DNA from 3 places in the Alteromonas sp. KS69 genome. Region 1 is predicted to be linked to each of the others. Evidence: predicted binding sites of a transcription regulator. Region 1 holds the regulator's gene; each other region holds the start of a gene.
The links. The regulator LexA, encoded in region 1, represses DNA repair genes until DNA is damaged. The targets are predictions, from matches to a motif close to TACTGTATNNNNATACAGTA.
Positions count from the first base shown of each region.

Region 1 (8,342 bases):
AAAGAATGATGAATATCATGGACGTTAGCGGTCTCATATCTGCAATGAAGACATGAGAGTTGTGGCGACACTTATCCAAAAATGTTAGTGCCCTCAGAATTACTATATCGTTCTATTTGAAGCAGCAATCATAAATATGAGTTTTCACACGGCCTGCGTACACAACAGTCATTGAGTTCCTTCAAATTCACTGGCCGCTTTTAGCTCAAGACTGTCTGTTAATTCTGGCTAGCCCTGATTGTGCGAAATACTCCCTTACTACTCTAACTAGTACCAAAGACATTAGTCAGCAACTAGTGTACCTACACTGCCAGTACAATAACTAACCTCTTCAATTGAAGCCACACTAATCAAAATTAACTTTACTATGTTTGAGCCTATTTGTTAGTTATAAATCTCCCTCAAAGCTACTACCTCGTACGCGATTAAACTCTAGCAACGCCTCGTATTCACTGATAGGTTCGTTAAAGGAATATAATGTCTATGAAAATGAGATTTTTGGAAAGAATTCTCTTGTCGAAAGAAAATATTAAATCTATTGCCCACAAGCGATCCCTACCTTGCTCTGCAACCTAGTGAACGAGATTCTCGTTTTGAATGACGATTACCACTTAGCGAATAAATTTTGGCTGCGCTCCAACACAGTAATAACTATTTTTAATTAAGTAGAGGTCGAACTAAAGGCCCTTTCAAGCACCAAGATTCCCTCACGCTAATTGTTCCTAAGAAACTCAAGATAAATCACTCCGCTAATTCTTTGAAATATCGCTACATAAAAATTTTACGATAGGTTTAGCCAAAGAAATTTTTTTTACAAACAGATGTGTATAGATACAAAGATACTGATTAAAGGTGACGGCTAAAGCTCCTACGGTAGGACCTATCTAAAGTACAAGGACAGTAGATATGCTTCCTGATAATTTAACTACTCTGGAATTTAAATAAGTTAAACTGGAACCCACAGTTCGAAGCATGTAAATAGCATCCAATGCTTGTCATTTCCTTTTAGGTGTATATACTTACAGGAACTGTATAGACAGACAGGTCTTTTATGCGCCCACTCACAGCAAGACAAACAGAAGTTCTCGAGCTTATTAAAACAACGATGCTCGAAACTGGCATGCCGCCTACCCGTGCAGAAATTGCCCGTCATTTAGGTTTTCGCTCTGCGAATGCCGCTGAAGAACATTTAAAAGCGTTGGCCCGTAAAGGCGTCATCGAAATCCTTCCAGGCACTTCTCGTGGTATTAAGTTGAATATTCCTCTTGAAGATGAAACCCCTGAAGAAGAAGGTCTTCCTCTTATTGGTCGCGTGGCAGCGGGCGAGCCGATTCTAGCGCAAGAGCATATAGAGTCTCATTATAAGGTCGACCCTGCCCTGTTTCAGCCTCACGCCGACTTCTTACTTCGTGTAAGCGGTATGAGTATGAAAGACATTGGTATACTGGATGGTGACTTGTTAGCCGTGCACCGCACGACGGACGTCCATAATGGGCAGGTGGTAGTAGCACGTGTTGATGAAGACGTTACTGTTAAACGCCTTGAAAAGCGTGGTCGCGAAGTATTACTTCACGCAGAAAATGATGAATTTTCACCGATTAAAGTCGACTTAGCGTCAGAGCCTTTTTCCATTGAAGGAATTGCCGTTGGTGTTATTCGAAATGCTGATTGGATGTAACCTTTTAGCTATTTAGTAAAGAAAGCGGCTTATAGGCCGCTTTTTTGTATGTTTACCATACCTTGCTTACACAATAATCGTATTTAAGCCTAAGAAATTCCTCAAAAGCCACCAAATACCGCTCACACATATTTTCTCCTATTTATGTCACCTTTTTTAGTGCTAACTCGCGCTATTTTAGACATCTGTTTTGTTTGAAAAACAATCATAAGTGCGTAACTAGCTTTTGATTATAAGCAACTTATTGGCTGCTTCTATTTGCCCATCTCGTTCAAAATGAGCGTTTCAAACAGGCTCGCTAAATACCGGTGTAACGTCCATACGCTGTGACGTCATTCACTTCTCTGTCATACCGCGTTGATTAAAAATTAAACGCTGCAATTGTTTTTTCTTAGAAAAGACTAGACTTGTGCGTTTTATTGAGCAATTCTTATACTGTATTTAACAAAATAATAACAATAGCTGTAACTTTGTTTTACAACTAATGCTGGGCAGTTAAGTTAAAAGTTGGATTTCGGGTATCAGTTGCCAGAAGCGAAGCGCATCTATTGCGTTAATGCTTCTGTTATAACGGAGGTGTTGAGTGAAACGAGTAACGACACAAGCGGCGACACAAGCGACAAAGTGGCTTTACGGGCTTCCACTTTTGCTTACCTCGCCACTACCGTTTGCTGATGCAGCAACGGACGAAGGCTCTTCCATTAATTTGCGGCGAGGCGCAACAGACATAAGTGGTCAAGTATACGACCTGCATATGTTGATGTTCTTTATCTGTATCGCAATCGCTGTTGCGGTTTTCGGGGTTATGTTTGCCTCAATGTACTTGCACCGTAAATCCAGAGGCGCTAAGCCCGCTCACTTCCATGAAAATGTAAAAGTGGAAATTGCATGGACAGTAGTGCCTTTCATCATTCTTATTCTTATGGCTATTCCTGCCGCTAAAACCCTTATAGCGATGGAAGATACCAGCGAACCCGATCTTACCGTTGTCGTTACTGGTTCCCAGTGGAAGTGGCATTACCGGTATATGGACAGAGACGTTGAGTTCTATTCGTTAATGGCGACGCAGCGAGAGCAAATTGAAAATAAATTCGAAAAAGGCGCGAACTATCTGTTGGAAGTCGACCGCCCGTTGGTAATCCCCACAGGGCAAAAAGTGCGCTTTCTTATTACCTCTGATGACGTTATTCACTCGTGGTGGGTACCGGACTTTGCAGTGAAAAAAGATGCTAATCCAGGGTTTATTAATGAGTCTTGGGCAAAGGTGAACGAGCCGGGTATTTATCGTGGACAGTGTGCCGAGCTTTGCGGAAAAGATCATGGCTTTATGCCGGTTGTGGTCATTGCTAAAGAGCCTGCCGAATTTGATGCTTGGATGAATGAACAAGAAGAAGCCGCTCGCCAAGCGAAAGAAGAAGAGCAGCGTTTACTGTCGATGAATATGTCGATGGATGAACTTATGGATGAAGGCAAGCGGGTTTACAACGCTACTTGTGCGGCTTGCCATATGCCTAACGGCGAGGGGCTACCCGGCGTTTTCCCTGCGCTTAAAGGCAGTGAGATGGTGCTTGAAGACCAAACTGCACATATCGATATTGTGTTAAACGGTAAAACCGGCACAGCCATGCAGGCGTTCGGAAAAATGCTAAGCCTGAAAGACATTGCGGCTGTGGTGACCTACGAACGAAATGCGTGGGGCAATAACACGGGTGATATGGTGCAGGCTAAAGATGTTAACGCCGTCGTTAATGGGAACTAGGAGTGCGTAATGAGTAAAGCAACTGATGTCATTGCGCCGGTTACCTCGGCGCATCACGAAGATCATGACTATCATAGTCATATTCCAAAAGGAATAACCCGATGGCTGTTTACCACTAACCACAAAGATATAGGCACCTTGTATTTATGGTTCGCCTTTATCATGTTTTTGATTGGTGGTGCCATGGCCATGGTGATCCGTGCTGAGCTATTTCAGCCTGGATTACAAATTGTTGAGCCAAACTTCTTTAATCAAATGACGACTGTGCACGGCCTTATCATGGTATTTGGTGCGGTAATGCCAGCCTTTACGGGGCTTGCAAACTGGCTAATTCCTATGATGATAGGTGCACCAGACATGGCTCTGCCGCGAATGAATAACTGGAGCTTTTGGATATTACCTGGCGCCTTTCTTATTCTGCTTAGCTCGCTATTTTTAGAGGGCGGCGGTCCGGCATTTGGTTGGACCTTCTATGCCCCGCTTTCCACCACCTACAGTGGTGACTCAACCGCATTGTTTGTGTTCTCGGTACATATCATGGGTATCTCCTCCATTATGGGGGCTATTAACGTCATTGTGACCATATTCAACATGCGAGCTCCTGGCATGACGTGGATGAAAATGCCTTTATTCGTGTGGACTTGGCTTATCACTGCTTTCTTGCTTATTGCAGTAATGCCAGTGTTAGCCGGGGCGGTCACCATGGTGCTGACAGATAAGTTCTTTGGCACCAGCTTCTTTGATGCAGCAGGTGGTGGTGACCCCGTTATGTTCCAGCATATCTTTTGGTTCTTTGGGCACCCTGAGGTGTACATCATGATATTGCCGGCCTTTGGTATTATCTCTCAAATTGTCCCTACGTTTTCCCGTAAAAAACTGTTTGGCTACGCATCAATGGTGTACGCCACCGGCTCTATTGCGCTGTTGTCCTTTGTGGTATGGGCTCACCATATGTTTACCACCGGCATGCCGGTGTATATGGAAATGTTCTTCATGTTTGCCACTATGCTTATCTCGGTGCCTACAGGCGTGAAGGTCTTTAACTGGGTGGCGACTATGTGGCGGGGCTCTCTAACCTTTGAAATGCCCATGATGTTTGCCATTGCGTTTATCGTATTGTTTACCATTGGGGGCTTGTCAGGATTAATGCTGGCCATCGTGCCGGTGGACTTCCAATACCACGATACCTATTTCGTGGTCGCACATTTCCACTACGTACTGGTCACCGGCGCCATCTTCTCGATTATGGCTGCGGTATATTATTGGTTACCCAAGTGGACAGGGAAAATGTACGACACGGCGCTAGCAAAATGGCATTTCTGGTGCTCACTTGTGTCGGTGAACGTGCTTTTCTTCCCGATGCATTTTGTAGGGCTGGCTGGTATGCCACGTCGTATTCCTGACTACGCCTTACAGTTTGCCGACTTTAATAAGTGGATAAGCCTTGGCGGCTTTGCCTTTGGGCTGTCGCAGTTAATCTTCTTAGCACTGTTGATTAAAGCCTGTAAGAAGCAGGGTGAGCCAGTATCTGCCCAAGTGTGGGAAGGTGCTGAGGGACTAGAGTGGGAAATTCCCTCTCCTGCGCCCTATCACACCTTTGAAACGCCGCCGGTTGTTAAGTAGGAAATAAGACAAGCAGCACAGGTAATGAAAGCAAAGCAGGCATTGTAGTCGCTAAATTGTGGTGATGTATCAGCACAAAAAGTAGGCACGGGAGGTAACCATGACACAAGCAAATGCAAACAACAAAATGGTGATAAAACTCGTCGTTATTGTGTTTGGCATGTTTGGTTTTGGGTTCGCTCTAGTGCCACTTTACGACGTATTTTGCGATGTTACCGGTATTAACGGTAAAACCGAGAATACGGCTGCTGTATATGAGTCTATCGAAATAGATGAAAGCCGTGAGGTAACGGTGGAATTTATCACCCGAACTAATACCGGTATGCCGTGGGAATTTCGTGCGCAAACTAGTCGTATGAAAGTGCACCCTGGGGAGCTTAATACGGTGTCGTTTTACGTAAGAAATCCTGCATCTAACAATATGATGGCCCAAGCCATACCGTCGGTGTCGCCGGGTATGGCAGCACTCTATCTGAATAAAACGGAATGCTTTTGCTTTAACCAGCAGCCTTTAAGCGCTGGTGCCGAGGCTTATATGCCGATGCAGTTTTATGTCGACCCACAGCTTCCAGAAGATATTAGTTATTTTACTGTGCAATACACCCTGTTTGATGTGACCGCGCGAGCGAGTGACATGAAAACAAAACCGAATCCCTACATGGTCCCTCAACCTGAAAGTGGTAAATAACAGGTATTGGGATAAGGAGAGAGTAATGCAGCAAGAATATCAGAAGTACCCCGAATATCAGAAATACTACGTACCAGCACAAAGCCCGTGGCCTATTGTAGGTGCGGTGGCGTTATTTTTAATTGCCGTTGGCGCGGGCAACTTCGTGATTGAAGCCACTAAAGGAGAGTCCGGCTATGGCGGGCACATACTCCTAGCAGGGATTGTAGTGCTAATGGTGATGCTTGTGGGCTGGTTTAAAAACCAAATTGATGAGTCTATGTCAGGGTTATATAGCGACCAATTAGGACGTTCATACCGACAGGGCATGAGTTGGTTTATCTTCTCTGAAGTTATGTTCTTTGCCGCCTTCTTCGGGGCACTCTACTACGCCCGATTCATTTCAGTGCCTTGGTTAGGCGGTGCATCGAATAATGCGATGACTAACGAAGTGCTATGGCCCACATTTGAAGCCATGTGGCCGCTAGTATCTACCCCTGGAGGCATCACTACACAAGAAATGAGTGCAGTTGGTTTACCCACCATTAATACAGTTATTTTACTTATATCGTCAATTACATTGCATTTTGCCCATGTAGGTTTGGAGCAGAACAAACGCAAGCAACTCACCGTCATGTTAGGCATCACTATCTTGTTGGGAATTGGGTTTTTATTCTTACAGGTGGAAGAGTATGTTCACGCCTACCGTGACTTGGGACTAACGCTACAGTCAGGCATTTACGGCAATACCTTTTTCATGCTGACGGGCTTTCACGGTATGCACGTTACCCTTGGCACCATCATTCTTATTGTCATGTTTTTTAGAGTGCTAAAAGGACATTTTACACCGCACAACCACTTTGCTTTTCAAGCTGGGAGTTGGTACTGGCACTTCGTTGATGTGGTGTGGGTCATGCTTTATATCTTTGTTTACGTTTTATAAAAGCAGATAAAAGCGCCGCCAAGCCTAGTATGGTCGAGGGTTTGGCGTAATTAAACCGGTGCCAATTGCCACTAAAATTAAAATCACAATGATGGCAGAAGTGAGCACCCTGCGACCGATGTATTTGCTCATAGGACCGTCTTTGGGATCGTTTTCATCATGACACGCATGGCCATAAAAAGGTTAACGATCATGAAAAGTACCAACGCAACCAAGATTATTTTTATCAACATATAAACCTCAATAGTAGTGTGCAGGTTGGCCAAATGAATCAGGTGAGAGCATCCAAATTAATCGCTATCGTCATTACGAGTTTATCTGTAATGGCGATGTGTGGCTTGGGGTTCTGGCAACTAGACCGAATGGCACAAAAGCAACAACGCATCGCTAGCATAACCGAAAAACAGGGGAAAGAAAGCTTGTCGCTCATCGATGCCCTTTCAATGAAAGCGCCCGAAGATCGAACCGTTTCTTTTGAAGGTACTCCAAACGGCAACAAGGTGTTATTGCTCGATAACCAAATACATGAACAACGAGTAGGGTACGACGTACTGGCACCAGTGCAAACCAACGCAGGGTGGGTTTTGGTTAACTATGGTTGGTTGCCTGCACCAGATTTATCGCGCTCGCTACCGGCTGTGAAAATTAGCCACCACTCACAACAATTTGAAGGGGTGGTGAGTCAGCCCAGTCATAACCCGTTAGTAAAAGAAACGCTTACATCAGCATCACGCTTTCCGGCACGTATTCAGCAAATTTCAATCAGTACCGCCAGTGAATTGCTATCACTTAACTTATTACCCTATGTCGTAGTACTTACCGCAAAGAATGATCTTTTTGTTAGGCGTTATAACCGTGTTGTTATGCCTCCTGAAAAGCACTTGGGTTATGCCATTCAATGGTTTGGTCTTGCTATCGCAGCCGCCTTGATTGGCGGTTTCGCAATTATGAAAAAAGGACGTCAATATGAGTAATCCGGCCTCGAAGAAAACATTAATTATTATGGTCGCCGTGTTCGTGCTACCCGTTATTTTAGCTAAGCTTGCGTTAGAAAATGACTGGTTCAACCAAGGTGCTACCAATAAAGGTGCGTTGCTGCAGCCTACCATTGATGTTTCATCGCTTTTAGAAGGCACAGAGCCAAAATGGCGCTTGTTGTATGTCTTGCCGGAAAATTGTGATGCAATTTGTGAAAATGCATTGTTTAGCATGAACCAAGTGTGGCTGGCCTTAGGCAAAGAGTCTGACAGGGCACAAGCGTTAGTTTTGTTCACTGGAAAAAGTGATGTAACAGCACTAGAGCAACTATCTGAGTACGCCAACGTGCATACCTTGAGCGTCAGCGATGCGCCTATCACCAACCTTAAACAGCAAAGTGTGTATATCGTCGATACCTTAAATAACGCCATGTTGTATTACCAAATAGACAGTGACAGAAGCACGGCTGTAATGGAAAGCCGAAGCATGCTGGCTGACATTAAAAAGCTTCTGAAACTGTCTCGAATTGGGTAGGAGGTGCTATGAAAAAACTGGTGCTGTTTAGCCTTTTTCTTGCCGCAGTAGTCATCATTTTAGGGGCTTACACACGCCTTACTGATGCTGGCCTTGGTTGCCCTGATTGGCCGGGATGCTACGGTAACCTTACCGTGCCGTTAAGTGATGAGAAAGTTGC
Region 1 covers NZ_PYHU01000006.1:106,926-115,267, reverse strand. Annotated here, with positions in the region: gene lexA (transcriptional repressor LexA) at 1,052-1,678, shown strand; gene coxB (cytochrome c oxidase subunit II) at 2,325-3,437, shown strand; gene ctaD (cytochrome c oxidase subunit I) at 3,447-5,060, shown strand; gene C7Y69_RS06250 (cytochrome c oxidase assembly protein) at 5,161-5,748, shown strand; gene C7Y69_RS06245 (cytochrome c oxidase subunit 3) at 5,774-6,670, shown strand; partial or broken gene C7Y69_RS22015 (DUF2909 domain-containing protein) at 6,695-6,903, opposite strand; gene C7Y69_RS06235 (SURF1 family protein) at 6,937-7,644, shown strand; gene C7Y69_RS06230 (hypothetical protein) at 7,637-8,182, shown strand; gene C7Y69_RS06225 (COX15/CtaA family protein) at 8,191-8,342, shown strand, end outside.

Region 2 (8,342 bases), on a different contig from region 1:
AAAACCACCTGCTAATGTCGGTAGTGGCGCAGCGCAGAGACATTTACGATCCAGACGTTATCAGTGAATTTGCTGGCGCGGTAAGAAGCCACAACCACTTAAATTTACTTTATACCCTTACCCTTGCAGACATTCGGGCAACCAACGATAATTTGTGGAATGATTGGAAAGCATCTCTGCTTAGAGAACTTTATTTAATGACGCAAAAAGCATTAGATAACGGGTTACAGTGCCAAGTAACATTAAGTGAGCGAGTGACTACTCACAAATATCAAGCGCAACAAATTCTGCACGAACGCAGGGTTAGCTCTGAATCCATTGATGGATTATGGGCGCGGTTAGATGATGACTATTTTGTACGATTCAAGCCCACCCAAATTGCATGGCATACCGAAGAAATCGTTAAGGCTCAGGATGATTGGCTAACACCAGATAGCGACCAGCTTCTCGTTAAAGCCAATGACAACAGTGCAAAAGGCGGCACGGAAATTTTTCTTTTCGGTAAAGATAGAAAAGCCTTATTTGCACAAGTAGCTTCCGTTTTAGACAGTCGTAATTGCTCTATTCACGATGCCCATGTTACCGTAACCCGCGATGGCTATGTGTTTGACAGTATGTTGGTGCTTGAAAATGATGGTTCCAGGCTAACATCTGAGTCCCGAATTCAATCGCTAGAAAAAGCGATTAGCACCCAGCTTGAAAAACCAGGCCGTTCACACGAAAATAAGCGTAAACTACCTCGACAAATGAAACAGCTAGACGTGCCTACTAAAGTACGCTTTTTCGGTGTGAGCGATGAAGCGACACTCGTTGAGTTAGAAGCACTAGACGCGCCCGGCATTTTAGCTAAAATTGGCCATGCTTTTGTTGATACTAATGTCACCTTGAAGCTGGCAAAAATTGCTACTATCGGCGAGCGCGCAGAAGATATATTTATTGTCAGTAATGATGCTGGCAAAGCATTAACCCAAGAACAACAAGTGAGCTTGAAAAAGCGTATCTTGTTTAAACTCGATCAACTTGAAGATATCACGATACCATGAATGAATTGAAAGCCATTATTGAAGACGCCTTCGAAAACCGCGACAACATTAGCCCATCTTCTGCACCAGCAGAAGTGAAACAAGCCGTTGCCGATGCTATTGCTTTGCTTAATAGCGGTAAAGCGCGTGTAGCTGAAAAAATCGCGGGCGAATGGGTTGTTCATCAGTGGTTAAAGAAAGCCGTTTTGCTTTTCTTCCGCCTCCACAACAACGACGTTATTGAAGGCGCTGAAAGCCGTTACTACGACAAAGTGCCTTTGAAATACAGCAACTATACTGCTGAACAATTTGCTAATGATGGCGCGCGTATTGTGCCTCCTGCTGCAGTCCGCACGGGTACCTTCGTTGGTAAAAATGCGGTTGTTATGCCTTCGTACGTAAACATTGGTGCATTTGTTGATGAAGGCACCATGGTAGATACATGGGCAACGGTTGGTTCTTGTGCACAAATCGGTAAGAACGTTCACTTATCTGGCGGCGTAGGCATTGGTGGTGTTTTAGAGCCACTTCAAGCGAACCCTACTATCATTGAAGATAACTGCTTTATTGGCGCACGTTCTGAAATTGTTGAAGGTGTTATTGTTGAAGAAGGCGCAGTTATTTCAATGGGCGTTTACATTAGCCAAAGCACCCGTATTTACGACCGTGAAACCGGCGAAGTACATTATGGCCGCGTACCTGCGGGCTCTGTAGTAGTTTCAGGTAACATGCCAAGCCCAGACGGAAAGTACAGCCTATATGCTGCCATTATCGTGAAGAAAGTAGATGCTAAAACCCGTGCAAAAGTAGGTATTAATGCCCTACTACGTGGTGTTGAATAAGTCTGTATTCACGTATTAAACGTTTTGCATTAAAAAAGGGCGCCTAGCGCCCTTTTCTATTTTTTGAGATAATTGTCGAACCCCGTTACACGCCTAACTGAGCTTTAATACCGTTAACCCACTCAATAACCATGGTTTCAGGTTCAAGGGTCTCAAGGGCATCCACTTCTAGCATGTCGGCTACTGCTTTACCTTGCAGCTCTAATAACAATTCATTGAATTGACGACCGGCTCCACAAAAACTTTCCCCGTAACTACTATCACCTAACGCAGCAACAGCAAAAGGCTTGTCGTTTAGCAATGGAAACTCGTCTTTCAAATCAGAGAAGACAAATTCTAAGTTTGGTGGAACATCGCCTTGGCCAGTCGTAGAAGTAATCAATAAGATAGCGTCGGCATCGGTAAAGTCGCTTACTGAAGGATCGCTCTCAAGCTCGCAATCTACACCTTGCTCTGCAAGATTTTCTTCAACTTGCTCTGCTACATGTTGCGCATTGCCATACACGGTACCTGCAAAAATTTTTAATGTCGCCATTACTTCCTCATTATCTTTTCAAATCGTGTGGGTTTCCCGTTTAAGCATCACACTTTCTAGCCCAAACCTTAAACCTGATATTCTTGCCACGCATCTAACACTCGTTGCATTTCTGAATGCATTCTAACAAACACCGATAGCCACTTTCCGGTTATCGGGTGATAAAAACCCATCTGCGTACAACTTAAGGCCAAATTCTGAAAACTAAAGTGTGTTTGCAAAAATTTGTTCTGTTTTCCGTCTCCGTGGGTGGTATCTCCCAAAATAGGGTGCCTAATATGTACCATATGACGACGCAATTGATGTTTGCGTCCTGTCGAGGGCAAAAGTTTTACTAATGAATAGCGGGCGGTTTCATATTTACCTACGGCGAAAGGTAATTCATAGTTCGCTAAACTTTCGTATACCGTTGTGGCTTGCTGAGGTGCCTGCTGCGGGCGCTTATGTTTATCGGCAATTTTATCGTAACGATATTTGAGCGCATAATCGATGAGCCCTGAATGTTTAACATAACCACGAACAATAGCGTGATACTGCTTTTGCACCTGCTTATTCATCAACTGCTGGCCAAGCAGCGCCGCTGTTTTACTGTCAAAACTAAACAATAGTACACCGGATGTGGGCCTATCTAGTCGGTGAGCGGGAAATACGTGCTTGTTGAGCTGATCCCTTAATGTCTGCACGGCGAAGCGAGTTTCATGCCTGTCGATAGGACTTCTGTGCACTAATAAACCCGGCGGTTTATCAATGGCCACGATATGCTCATCTTGATATAAAATATTAAGCGGCGGGTATGGCTGCACACTATTGCTGCCAGCCTTTTCACTTGGGGTTTCACATTGGGTAAATGGAAATTCTTCAGGCATAAATTACTTCTTATTGCGTTCGGTAAGTTTATCAAGTGCAAGCAACTGAACTAGGATAGATTCGGGACAGTCTGGTGCATACATATGCGCTGCAGGGGAAATTGCCATCTTCCCTGGTAGCTGACCCATCGCTATTAAGTAATGACATTTAGGCACAAAAACATACGCCAGCCATTCGAAAAAAGACAGGGTATCAATAGCAAAAGGGGCAGTACTGGCTAATTGCGCCTTGCTAGGTGATTTGTTCGGCCACGTTTTAGTTTGGCGCATCGCTGTTTCTAGCGTATTTAAATGATACTCGAATTCTTCTATTAACTTCATCGTCATTACATGGTTTAAGGTTTGCCGTATAGATCTGGACGGCAGTATACCAGAGGCAGCACTCATTCCGCTCGCACCTTTAAAAGAACAATGCCTTTGCCTGTCGGCAACTAAAATATGCTAAACTTTGCGCCCTAAAATCAGTTTTATGAAGTGAGAACGCCTGAAATGAACGCAAACAGTATTAACTCTATCAGCGAATTTTTATTGCATGCAGGTACAGAATATATTGTTTTTGATATGGGTCGAAGACTTACCGCTTTAGACAATCAGGCGTTTTTGGATATTGAGAATGGCTCAACTGTTGCGCCCTTCCCTCGCCAGCAACATGCGTGGTTCGGCATTGTTTTTTGGAATAAAAATAGCTCAAATCAGCACTATATTTGGTTTATCAAACTCCCTCTAGACGAGCAGGGATTAGTGGTAGCGGCTTCAAGAAACCATTTTCTGCAAATTATTGTCGATGCACTAGGCCAATCAATTTCTGATGATTCTGAAGCGGCTAACACATTGCCAGATAATCCTTATTCATTTGTGCCCGCGCAGTCATTACTTGCGCAATTTAATGCACTGGTTCGCGCGAAGCTGAATCAGCCGATTAGCGTCAGCGCACAGTATGTTATCGCCTACGTGAAAGCGCCGCAGGTGGCTGACTGGCAAACCATTCCCTTACAGGCAATTGCGGATGTGGTCATTAGATTAGACTCAATGGAAAACGCTCAAGAAGTGCAAGACAGTGTGCTGCGTAACTTTTCACTTTTTGCCGAACCATTTCAACGGGCTTTTATGGAAATGGCCGAAGTTGCGAACGTATCTGAGCGGCTTAACCAATGCATGCTTTCAGTGTTAGACGGTGATGAAATAAGTTTAGCCGCGCTACGGGGTTTGTCTTGTGAGACCAAAAACGACACTATATATACGCAATTAGTGTCTCACTTTGAAGCTAAGAAATTGAACCGATTAGATATATTAAGTGTTATTGCTGCCCGCCATTTTCAGCAAATGGACGAGAAATTACTGCTGCTATTTTTTGAAGCGGTTGCCGAGGTCGATAACCAAGAAAACTATAATGGCGACGTATTCCGCGGCTTCTTCTCTGATCTTGTTCAAGTACCCCAGTTACGTGAATTAGTACTAGGCATACTAAGAACCCCAGAACGCAGTGACTTACTGGCCAGCGCAATTGGCACGCTGTTTTCACAAACTAAGGGGTAATGAATGACACTTCTTGAATTAACCTTATGGTTGGGCTTAGGCTTTGTCGCCTTTCAGTTTTGGCGCATACGAAGTATTTCCGAATTTACTGATAGTTACCTGCGCCAGTACTGTAAAAACAATCAACTGCAACTGCTCAGTATTGCCAGAGCCAAAACCCGCATTACCTTCAACTACAGCAAGCCTGATTGGCATAATATCTTTGTGTTTGAATTTTCCGGTAATGGTGAAGACAGATACAGCGGAGAAGTGGAGTTAGTAGGCAAACATATTATAAGAACTACCTTACCACCTCACAGAGTTAATTAAGTTCTTCGGATTCGTTAGCCCGCTATAGTATTAGGTATGAACGAGATGACTATGCCGAGCGGAATGGGCGTCTTTAAACGTGAGCGTTTTAGTGGCAACGCCAAAAATTACGCAAAAAAAAGGGGTAGCCTCTCTGCTACCCCTTTTCCTGGAATTTTGAGTTTCCCTCTCTGCGTTCCTTTGCGACTAAAATCTTCCCGATTAAAATCCATATACGCCCCTTTCCATCTTCTCTCGCGTGTTCCCGTGCGAGTTACCCATCCTTGCGTAAATCCCTTTCCATTTATCCTAAGCATCCCACCTATCCTGCACGTGGGGGCCTCATCCTAAGGCTGTTCCTTGCCAGCAAAAGCTAGTGTTCCTATCCTTTCATCCTTTCTACATTACACATCCTGTGCAACTAGCTCAATCCTTAAGCGGTCCGTTCGTTCCTGAGCTGCCTTGCTCTTGCGCATCCTGCGCAAACTATCCTTGCTTAAGCCTTCCAAGCTTTCCTTTACGATATATCCTATATCTTTCCTTTTTATGACGATCCTTCGCCAAATCCTTTCTACTTCCTGTTGCGATTCCTTATCGCTTGCGCTTTCCTTGCTTGTCTCTTTGGCAATTCCATTTCAGCACGTCCGGTGCGCTTATCATCCCTGTGATGCTTCCTGCTATTCCATCTCCCCTCACTCCTGTTAAGGGATTCTCTTCCTTAAGTTGTCCAAGGTTGTCCTTAAAATCATCCTGACTCATCGTGTTTCCCTGTGACGCCATTAATAATATCCCTACCAAGAATTCCCGCTAGGCAGAATTACAATAAATTAAGGAGAAAATAAGGAGTTAATATGATCTGAAAATGAAAAACCTATAAAAATCAACAACGTTAGACTTTAGTCTAGATATAAACCACGAAAAAAAACCCACATTTCCTACACTTTTGTAGGAAATGTCGTACAAAGCTTGTCGTCATTATGACCAATTGCGAATTTTGCCGGTCATTACAGTCGCCATTAAGACGAGTATTTTCTGTACTGAGATTGATTGATGAGTATGAACCCACTAAAATACTGTACAAATAAACAGTATTTTTGAAGTGTATGCTTAAATTTATTCCTATCACTGCACAAGCGGGCATCGTAGGCTTCGAGTCGCCTGCTGCAGAATATACCGAACTAGGCTTGAGTCTAGATTCTCTGCTTATTGATAAACCTGCTGCTACCTTCATTGGCTACGCACAAGGCAAGTCGATGATGGACGATGGCATTCATGACGGCGACCTGCTGATTGTCTCAAGAGCTGAAGATATTTCTGACATGTGCATTATTGTGGCGACCTTAAACGGTGAGTTCGTCTGTAAGCGTGTAGACAAACGCCACGGCTGCTTGCGTTCTTCATCACCCTTGTACAAACCTTACTTTTTAAAAGAAGGCGATGAATTTTCAATAGAAGGGGTGGTAACGCGCTCCATTAGGCTTCACAAAAAACTCTCCCGTCGACTAGGAGGTGAGTAGTGTTTGCGCTAGTAGATGTCACTTCTATGTATGCATCGGTCGAGAAAATCTACAACCCTAATCTGCGAAACAAACCCGTTATGGTGTTGAGCAATAACGATGGCTGCGTGGTCGCAGCCTGCCCTATTGCCAAAAGATTAGGATTTAAAAAGTTCGTTCCCTATTTTCAGGTGAAAGAGGAAGCAAAAAAAGCAGGGGTTGTTGTTTGCTCGTCTAACTATGAGCTTTATGCCGATGTGTCTTCAAAAATGTTTTCTGTCATGTCTCAATTCTGTGATGAATTGCACGAATACAGTATTGATGAAGCTTTCATGCGCTTTTCGCCACGCCTACATGATAGTGAATGGCTGGCCCTAGGCTATGAGATAAGAAAAACTATTTGGCGTGAGGTAAAGCTTCCCGTGGGCGTTGGATTTGGCCCCACTCCAACCCTTGCTAAAGCAGCTAATCACGCTGCAAAAAAGCTGGACGGCTTTCGAGGTTCAGCGGTTATTAATACGCAGCAAGAAAAGCAGGCATTATTACCCCGCATGGCAGTAGCAGATGTATGGGGTATTGGTGGGCGCTTGGAAAAACGATTGATGGCCATGGGTATTAATAATGCCTATACACTGTCACAACAATCCCCCGCTAAAATGCGTAAGTATTTTTCTATTGTGCTAGAAAATACAGTGAGAGAACTTCAGGGTGAACTAAGAATGACGTGGGATGAGATAAGACCCGCTAAAAAAGAAATTTACAGCACCCGTAGTTTTGGAAAGAGAGTTACCACACAAGATGAATTGAGAGCAGCGTTAGCCACCCACGCTGAAATAGCCACTAAAAAACTACGCGCTCAACACTCACTCGCTCACAGCGCCACCTTCTTTGCGGCAAATTCGCCTCATGACGATAGCAGATATGTTAAGCAGTCGGCGCTTTCCAGCTTTGCTGTTCCTACCAATGATACTCGACATATTATTCACGCAGCGTCTGATGCGCTCAATAAACTGTTTATTCCAGGCGTGCGTTACTACAAAGTGGGTGTGGGTCTGTTGGACATTTGCGACGAAAAATATCGCCAAGACGATTTATTTACACCCAGTACGGACAACTCGGCATTAATGGCAGTGCTTGACAGTACAAACGCTAGATATGGCAGAAACACGATGCATTTTGGGGCTAGGGGCTTTCAACAAAATTTTGCCATGAAAAGAGACTTCTTAACGAAAAGAGCCACTACCCGATGGGAAGAGATCCCGCGCATTAAATGTTGATACGTCGGATAGCTTCTTTCCCGTGTTAATAGCGGTGCATGCTTTGCCTGTTGGTAACTCAAGACTGTTGAGCGAAATACGCCAGAATTTCAGCCTTGGTCATTTCTTTTGTTTTATTAGAAAAGCAATAGTAGTGCGGGCGTTGATCGCTGAAGTACTGCATATCCATTTCTAACCCATCTAGTGCTTGAAATATACCGACAGGAATATTGTACTCACCGGTCTCATTGAGCTTGTAAAATAGATGAGTACCACAGTTGCCACAAAAACCGCGAGAAGCCCAATCTGACGACCGGTGAATGCTAACGTTATTACCACTAGAGGTCGTGTCTTCGAATTTGACCTGCGTACCGCATTGTAATGCAAACAGCGCCGAACCGCCCCACTGTCTGCAAGAATCACAATGGCAAACAGTGAATTTAGGGTTAATATTCTCCGCCATTACGGTAATAGCCCCGCACAGGCAACTTCCTTGCGCAC
Region 2 covers NZ_PYHU01000005.1:451,370-459,711, forward strand. Annotated here, with positions in the region: gene glnD ([protein-PII] uridylyltransferase) at 1-1,043, shown strand, start outside; gene dapD (2,3,4,5-tetrahydropyridine-2,6-dicarboxylate N-succinyltransferase) at 1,040-1,864, shown strand; gene C7Y69_RS05345 (flavodoxin) at 1,950-2,399, opposite strand; gene truC (tRNA pseudouridine(65) synthase TruC) at 2,468-3,265, opposite strand; gene C7Y69_RS05355 (YqcC family protein) at 3,269-3,652, opposite strand; gene C7Y69_RS05360 (DUF3549 family protein) at 3,755-4,801, shown strand; gene C7Y69_RS05365 (DUF3301 domain-containing protein) at 4,805-5,110, shown strand; gene C7Y69_RS21510 (hypothetical protein) at 5,681-5,848, opposite strand; gene C7Y69_RS05370 (LexA family protein) at 6,193-6,606, shown strand; gene C7Y69_RS05375 (Y-family DNA polymerase) at 6,606-7,862, shown strand; gene C7Y69_RS05380 (GFA family protein) at 7,921-8,342, opposite strand, start outside.
Region 2: a site for LexA is predicted at 6,161-6,180, ahead of C7Y69_RS05370 (LexA family protein). Genes of this name have one in related genera too.

Region 3 (8,342 bases), on a different contig from region 1:
AAGTCTAGTGTTTCATCTTTAATGAGCTTGGCATAGTCAGCTTCACCTTGGATATCCACCATCGTAAATTTGTCAGTTTCATTAGCGAATTGTTGCGACATGTCTGGCGCATATTGCTCGCCCACAATGGCATATTTCAATACAACGTTTTCGGCCTTTTCAGCGGCGGAATTCATGAAAAACATGGCGACACCGAAAATTAATGGGAAAAGCAGTAAAGGCAACACAATCATAAAAATAATAGTTTTACGGTCGCGCAATAACTCTTTGAATTCTTTTTTAAAAATTAACCACATTGCCCCACCTCCGCTGTATTCATTTTTAAAGTGTGCAAAAAGCTTTTATGCATTTGTCCGTCAGATAGCGCACTAAAAGCAGCAAGGGAATCATTAAATACACTTTCGCCTTGATTAATCACCGTTACACGGTCGCAAAGCATTTGAACTTCATCCAAATGATGGGTAGAAAAGATAACTGGCGTTCCTTTATCTTTAAGGCGCTGAATAAAGTCCATCACTGTTGAGGTGGCCATAATATCTAAGCCTGTAGTAGGCTCATCAAGCACAACTAAGGAAGGTTCATGAATAACAGCGCGGGCAATGGCTGTTTTTTGTTTCATACCAGATGAGAAGTTTTCTGCCCGTCTGTCTAAAAAGCTCTGCATGTCGAGTAAGTCAGCCATTTCTTCAATACGTGCAGAAATTATCGCTTTAGTAATGCCGTGTAATTCGCCAAAATAAGCAATATTTTCTCGCCCAGTCAGCCTGCCATATAAACCAGTTGAGCTAGACAGAAAACCTATTTTTTTACGCGCAATTATTGGGTTGGCTAGCACGTCTTCACCATCAATTACCACGGTGCCGCTATCTGGCTTAAGTGCGGTTGAAAGCATGCGTAATGTAGTGGTTTTTCCTGCTCCGTTAGGGCCAAGCAAACCAAGCACTTCTCCTTGACCACATGAAAACGATACATCTTTCACTGATTGAAAGTAGCGCCCTTTTAATCGTGGATCCTTTTTCTCTTGCTCACTTAGCTTTTTGGGGTTCTCCACCTCAAAGCGTTTAGCAAGACTAGATATATCAATCATTATCCCTTCCCTTTTTTTATTATTTAAATCGAATGCTTACAGTACTAGTCTTTGCCTTTCTATTTTTATTACAGCTTTACTGTTTTTTTATTTTAATTCAATCCAAGATATAGAATTAAAGTGTTAAAAAGTATGTTTTTTGAACACAAAAAAGCCCACCATTTGGTGGGCTTTTAAATAACACAAATGCGCTATTTTATAGTCAGTTTAGTAGCTACTGCTGATCATCTTCTGCAGCAGGTGCTTCTTCTACTTTCACTGTCTTAGGTAAAAGTAGCTCAGCGCGAATTTGTTTTTCAATCTCATCGGCAATAGCTGGGTTTTCTTTTAGGAACTTCATTACGTTCGCTTTACCCTGACCGATACGATCACCTTTGTAGCTGTACCAAGCACCGGCCTTATCAACCAATTTCTGCTTAACACCTAAGTCGATAAGCTCAGCTTCTTTACTTATACCTTCGCCGTAGCGAATCATGAATTCAGCTTGCTTAAATGGCGGTGCTACTTTGTTTTTCACTACTTTAACGCGAGTTTCGTTACCTACTACCTCATCGCCTTCTTTGACCGCACCGATACGGCGGATATCTAAACGTACTGAAGAGTAGAACTTAAGTGCGTTACCACCGGTTGTTGTTTCTGGGCTACCGAACATTACACCAATTTTCATACGAATTTGGTTAATGAAGATACACAAGGTATTTGAACGCTTGATATTACCGGTAAGTTTACGCAATGCTTGCGACATTAATCGCGCTTGCAAACCAACGTGTGAGTCACCCATGTCGCCTTCAATTTCCGCTTTTGGCGTAAGGGCAGCAACCGAGTCAACAATAACGACATCAACACCGCCAGAACGAACCAGCATGTCACAAATTTCAAGCGCTTGTTCACCCGTATCAGGCTGAGAAACTAAAAGCTCATCGATGTTTACACCTAGCTTCGACGCGTAAATTGGATCAAGTGCGTGCTCAGCATCTACGAAGGCACAGGTTTTACCATTCTTTTGAGCCTCTGCAATTACCTGCAAGGTAAGTGTCGTTTTACCCGAGGCTTCAGGTCCGTAAATTTCTACCACACGACCACATGGCAAACCGCCTATGCCCAAAGCGATATCAATGGTGAGTGAACCAGTAGAGATAGCCTCAATGTCCATCGCTTGGTTGTCGCCTAAACGCATAATAGCGCCTTTACCGAACTGCTTTTCAATTTGCCCAAGTGCGGCACTTAAAGCTTTAGATCTATTACTGTCCACGTCAATATCCTCTAGGATTAGCGGTTAAATTCTTTAGTTGGTGATGTCTTTGTTGAAGCTGCCTTTGCTATTTATACTAGCTATCTTTACTAACAGTATTATTCATCTATACAGCTAGCATTCATTGCATCAACATTTGCTTACCGACACCTTACCAAGTGTTGCGTGCATTCTATACTGTACAAGCATACAGTTTCAACCTGAGTTTTCATTTTATTTTGCTTAATGGGTTCTTATTGGCAGCATCTTAGATGACCGTCTGTTCAATCAGCCAACATCGCCAATAGATGGGTAATCGCAAATTCTATTGCATGCAGACGAACAGTCTCTCGGTCTCCAGCAAAAACCTGCTTAATCGTTTCTGACTTAGCACCACAGATAAACCCAAACCAAACAGTACCCACAGGCTTTTCTTCGCTGCCGCCACCTGGGCCTGCAATACCGCTTACGGTTACCACGACATTCGCGTCGCTCTTGTGCTTAACGCCCGCCGCCATCTCTTCAACGGTCTGCATTGACACCGCGCCATGTGCATTTAGAGTTTCTGGCTTTACAGCTAATTCACGTATTTTTGCGTCGTTTGAATACGTCACCCAACTTTGATTAAACCAATCCGAACTGCCAGCAATACTGGTAAAGGCGAACGCAACGCCGCCCCCGGTGCAAGACTCTGCGCTTGAAACCGTCCAGCCTTTACGGCGAAGCGCATTACCCAGCGCCGTCACCATCTCTGTTATATTGTCAGATACCATGAATGTCCTTTATCGCTATCAGCGCTATTATCAGCTTCGGCCGTTAAAGCATTAATTTGAAGCATTAGGCTGTGCCGATGTACTTATTGGTGAGAGCTATCATTTAACTAATGAGTTCAGGAAATGGTTGAAAATTCCATACTCGTATCAATAATACACAGCAAATACGAAAAGTGATTATTTTAGCACTCCTGCTCTTTTAATCACTCTTCTGTTAATAATTCTTCTGTTAATATAACAAATTGAGTTATCGCAAGTAGCAGCAATAAAAAGCACGAGGCATTTTTTGGAATCACACACTCCTATGATGCGCCAGTATTTAACGATAAAGGCGCAGCACCCTAACATTCTTATGTTTTACCGTATGGGCGACTTTTACGAGTTGTTTTTCGATGATGCCAAGAAAGCCGCAGAACTGCTTGATATATCATTAACCGCACGGGGCAAATCCGGTGGCGATCCTATTCCTATGGCTGGCGTTCCTTACCACGCGGTTGAAAGCTATTTAGCCCGGTTGGTGAAAATGGGCGAGTCAGTGGCGATTTGCGAACAAGTTGGCGACCCAGCTACAAGCAAAGGCCCAGTTGAGCGCCAAGTTCAGCGCATTGTTACCCCAGGTACGGTTACCGATGAAGCCTTATTAGAAGAACGCCGCGATAATGTACTAGCGGCAGTTTGCGGTCACAGTATGCATTACGGCGTGGCTACATTAGATGTCACCAGTGGCCGGTTTGTAGTAGTCGAGTGCGACACCGACGATGCCTTGTTAGGTGAACTACAACGAATTAATCCTGCTGAACTACTCTATCCTGAAGGCTTTGAAAGCTTACCCTTGATTGAACAGCGTAAAGGCTTGCGTCGGCGGCCCGAGTGGGAATTCGATATCGATACCGCCACCGAACAATTAACCGCTCAGTTTCAAACGAAAGAACTGGCGGGGTTTGGGGTATCAGATTTAACCAAAGGCATTGGCGCCGCCGGTTGTGTGCTTCAATATGTGAAAGATACCCAGCGTACAGCCCTTCCCCATATTCGCCGTATTCAAAAAGAACAGCAAGACAGCCGCGTACAATTAGATGCAGCTACCCGCAGAAATCTAGAGCTTACCCACAATTTAGCCGGCGGCATTGAAAATACCCTGTTTAGCGTGATGGATACGACCACTACCGCCATGGGTAGCCGGTTACTACAACGCTATATTCACTCGCCTATTACCGATCAACACGAATTACATAACCGTCAAGATGCCATTGAAGCACTTATCGACAATGAGCCAGATGCTATTCGCGGTCATTTAAAAACGATTGGCGATATTGAACGCATAATGGCACGTTTGGCATTACGTTCAGCAAGGCCCAGGGATTTCGCTAGACTTAAAAACGCGTTGAATACCCTGCCCGACCTTCAAGAAGCGTTGGGGGCGTATAACGTTGCACAGCTAAATGAATTAAAACAGGCCGTCAGTACTTACCCAGAGCTACAAGCTTTATTAAATAACGCGATTATCGATAACCCGCCTGTGGTTATTCGCGATGGCGGGGTTATTGCTGAAGGCTTTAATAGCGAATTAGATGAGCTTCGAAAATTGTCTCAAGGTGCTACTGATTATCTTGACGCCATGGAGCAACGCGAACGTGAACGCACAGGCATTTCAACCCTAAAAGTAGGCTACAACCGGGTTCATGGTTTCTTTATCGAGATTAGTCGTGCCAATAGCGACAAAGCGCCCGCCGAATATATTCGCAGGCAAACGCTTAAGAATACTGAACGCTTTATCACCCCAGAGCTTAAAGAGCACGAAGATAAAGTACTTACCAGTCAAGGTCGTGCGCTAGCCCTCGAAAAACAGCTTTATGAAGCACTTTTCGATGAAGTCGCGCCAAGCCTAAATGCGCTAATTGAAACGGCCGCAGCATTGGCCAAACTCGACGTATTATGCTGTTTTGCCGAGCGCGCGTTAAGTCTGGATTGGTATCGCCCAAGGTTAAGTATGGAAAGCGCGCTGACCTACGAAGAAGGTCGGCATCCTGTGGTGGAACAGGTTATGAAAGACCCGTTCATTGCTAACCCATTAACACTTAACGATAGCCAGCGCATGCTTATTATTACCGGCCCTAACATGGGCGGTAAATCAACCTACATGCGCCAAACCGCGTTAATTGCGCTGCTCGCGTATATTGGCAGCTATGTGCCCGCACAAAACGCCCATATTGGTAAAATTGATAGAATATTTACTCGTATTGGCGCTTCTGACGATTTAGCATCTGGTCGCTCAACCTTCATGGTAGAGATGACGGAAACCGCCAACATTCTGCACAATGCCACCGAGCATTCGTTAGTGTTAATGGATGAGATTGGCCGCGGTACCAGTACTTACGATGGCTTATCGCTCGCATGGGCGTGCGCCAGCTACCTCGCCCAAAAACTGAATGCTTACACCTTATTTGCAACTCACTATTTTGAGCTTACCGAGTTACCTGATTCCGAGAAAAGTGTAGTTAATGTTCATTTGGATGCGGTAGAGCACGACGACACCATCCGGTTTATGCATAGCGTACAAAATGGCGCGGCGAGTAAAAGCTTTGGTTTACAGGTTGCACAACTTGCAGGTGTACCTAAGCCGGTTATTAAAGCGGCGCAGCAAAAACTCGCTATTTTGGAAAACGCGCATCTTATTTCTGAAACTGAATCCAGTGCTGATATTAAAACTGATAAATCATCTAACATTGGGGATGAAACTGGCAAGCAGCACGATAGACGCGCCAACAAAAAAGCAGCGTCAACGGCGCATGGTTCCTTACAATCTCAGTCACAACTGTTGTTCCCAGATAAACCCCATCCGGTTGTAGAAGCGTTGGAAAATTTATCCCCAGATGAACTTTCACCACGCCAAGCACTAGACCTTATTTACACGCTCAAGCGTTTAAGTCAGTCATAAAAAACAGCGCTTGCGGCGAAAGCCACGCTCAAATAGGTAAAAGAAGCGATTGTGTGGGCAAACAGATTGTTTGCTCACACTAACTTGCGTATACTATTAACCCGTCCAAAGTATGGGTAGTTTAGTTCCTAAACTACACTCATATTTACCCAATACAACTCAACGTTCTAGGTTTCGCATGACAAATTATATTTTCGTCACCGGTGGTGTAGTTTCATCGCTAGGTAAAGGTATTGCCGCTGCGTCGTTAGCCGCAATTCTTGAAGCTCGCGGGCTCACCGTCACCATGTTAAAACTCGACCCGTATATTAATGTCGACCCAGGCACCATGAGCCCTATTCAACATGGCGAAGTATTTGTTACCGATGATGGCGCAGAAACCGATCTTGACCTTGGTCACTACGAGCGTTTCATTCGCACCCGTATGACCAAGCGTAACAACTTCACTACCGGACGGGTATACGAAGAAGTACTAAAACGTGAACGTCGAGGTGACTACTTAGGCGCCACTATTCAGGTTATTCCACACATTACCAACGAAATTAAGCGCCGTGTGGTTGAAGGCGCTGAAGGCCACGATGTGGCTATTGTTGAAATTGGTGGAACGGTAGGTGACATCGAATCACAACCTTTCTTAGAAGCAATTCGTCAACTAGGCACCGAACTAGGTCGAGAAAAAGCGATGTACATGCACTTAACCTTAGTGCCTTATATGCCAGCTTCAGGCGAAGTAAAAACGAAACCAACCCAGCACTCAGTGAAAGAGCTTCGTTCGATTGGTATTCAGCCAGACATTCTAGTGTGCCGCTCTGTAGGCGCATTACCATCGACTGAGCGTTCTAAAATTGCGTTGTTCACTAACGTAAACGACAAATCGGTCATATCGCTTAAAGACGTAGACAGCATCTACCGCATTCCAGCAGCACTTAAAGCGCAAGGAATGGATCAGCTTGTGGTAGACCGTTTTGGTTTAGACTGTAAAGAAGCCGACCTATCAGAATGGGAACAGGTACTTTATGCAGAGTCTAACCCTACTGCTGAAGTTAACATCGGTATGATTGGTAAATACGTTGAATTGCCGGATGCTTATAAGTCAGTTAACGAAGCCCTTAAACATGCTGGGTTGAAGAACCGTTTAACCGTAAATATCCACTATATCGACTCTCAAGACGTTGAAAGTAAAGGCGCGCAAATTTTAGAAAAACTAGATGCTATATTAGTGCCTGGTGGTTTTGGTGAGCGCGGTATCGAAGGCAAAATTGCCACTGCACGCTATGCCCGTGAAAACAAAGTGCCTTATTTAGGTATTTGTCTAGGTATGCAGGTAGCGCTTATTGAGTTTGCGCGTAATGTAGCGGGTATGGAAGATGCCAATAGTTCTGAATTTGATCCTGAGACACCGTATCCGGTTGTTGGTTTAATTACAGAATGGCTTGATGAAGCAGGTACCACAGAAATACGTAGTGAAAATTCAGACCTCGGCGGCACTATGCGCTTAGGCAGTCAGCTTTGCCACTTAATTGAGGGCACTAAGGTGCATGAAATGTATGGCAGTGCTGAAATTTACGAGCGCCACCGTCATCGTTACGAAGTTAACAACAACCTTCGTGAACAAATTGAAGCCGCAGGGTTAAAGGTAAGTGGTTTGTCCACTGATAAACGACTTGTAGAAGTTATCGAAATACCTGACCATCCTTGGTTTATCGCGGGTCAATTCCACCCTGAATTTACGTCAACCCCTCGTGATGGACACCCATTATTTAAAGGGTTTGTCGCTGCTGCTGGACAGTATCAAAAAGAGAATCATTAATTTCTAATAAGGGAACACTTGCTCCCGTTTGTGTTTCCAAACAATTGTTAAGGAAAAAACATGGCGAAAATTAGTCGCATTATTGGTCGCGAAATTTTGGACTCACGCGGTAATCCTACCGTTGAAGCCGATGTGTACTTAGAATCAGGCGTTATGGGCCGTGCTGCTGCTCCATCTGGTGCTTCAACAGGTAGCCGCGAAGCATTAGAACTTCGTGACGGTGACAAGTCTCGTTATTTAGGTAAAGGCGTAATGAAAGCCGTAGCCGCTATTAACGATGAAATTGCCCCTGCGCTTTTAGGTAAAGACGCACTAGCACAAGCTGATATTGACGCTATCATGATTGACCTAGACGGAACAGAAAATAAAGAAACTCATGGTGCAAATGCCATTCTAGCGGTATCGCTAGCAGTAGCTAAAGCAGCGGCCTTAGAGAAAGGCGTTGCCCTTTACGAGCACATTGCAGATCTTAACGGCACTCCTGGTCAATACTCGATGCCAGT
Region 3 covers NZ_PYHU01000005.1:495,375-503,716, forward strand. Annotated here, with positions in the region: gene C7Y69_RS05560 (ABC transporter permease) at 1-296, opposite strand, end outside; gene C7Y69_RS05565 (ABC transporter ATP-binding protein) at 287-1,087, opposite strand; gene recA (recombinase RecA) at 1,302-2,339, opposite strand; gene C7Y69_RS05575 (CinA family protein) at 2,603-3,091, opposite strand; gene mutS (DNA mismatch repair protein MutS) at 3,396-6,029, shown strand; gene C7Y69_RS05585 (CTP synthase) at 6,208-7,839, shown strand; gene eno (phosphopyruvate hydratase) at 7,900-8,342, shown strand, end outside.
Region 3: a site for LexA is predicted at 2,515-2,534, ahead of recA (recombinase RecA). Genes of this name have one in related genera too.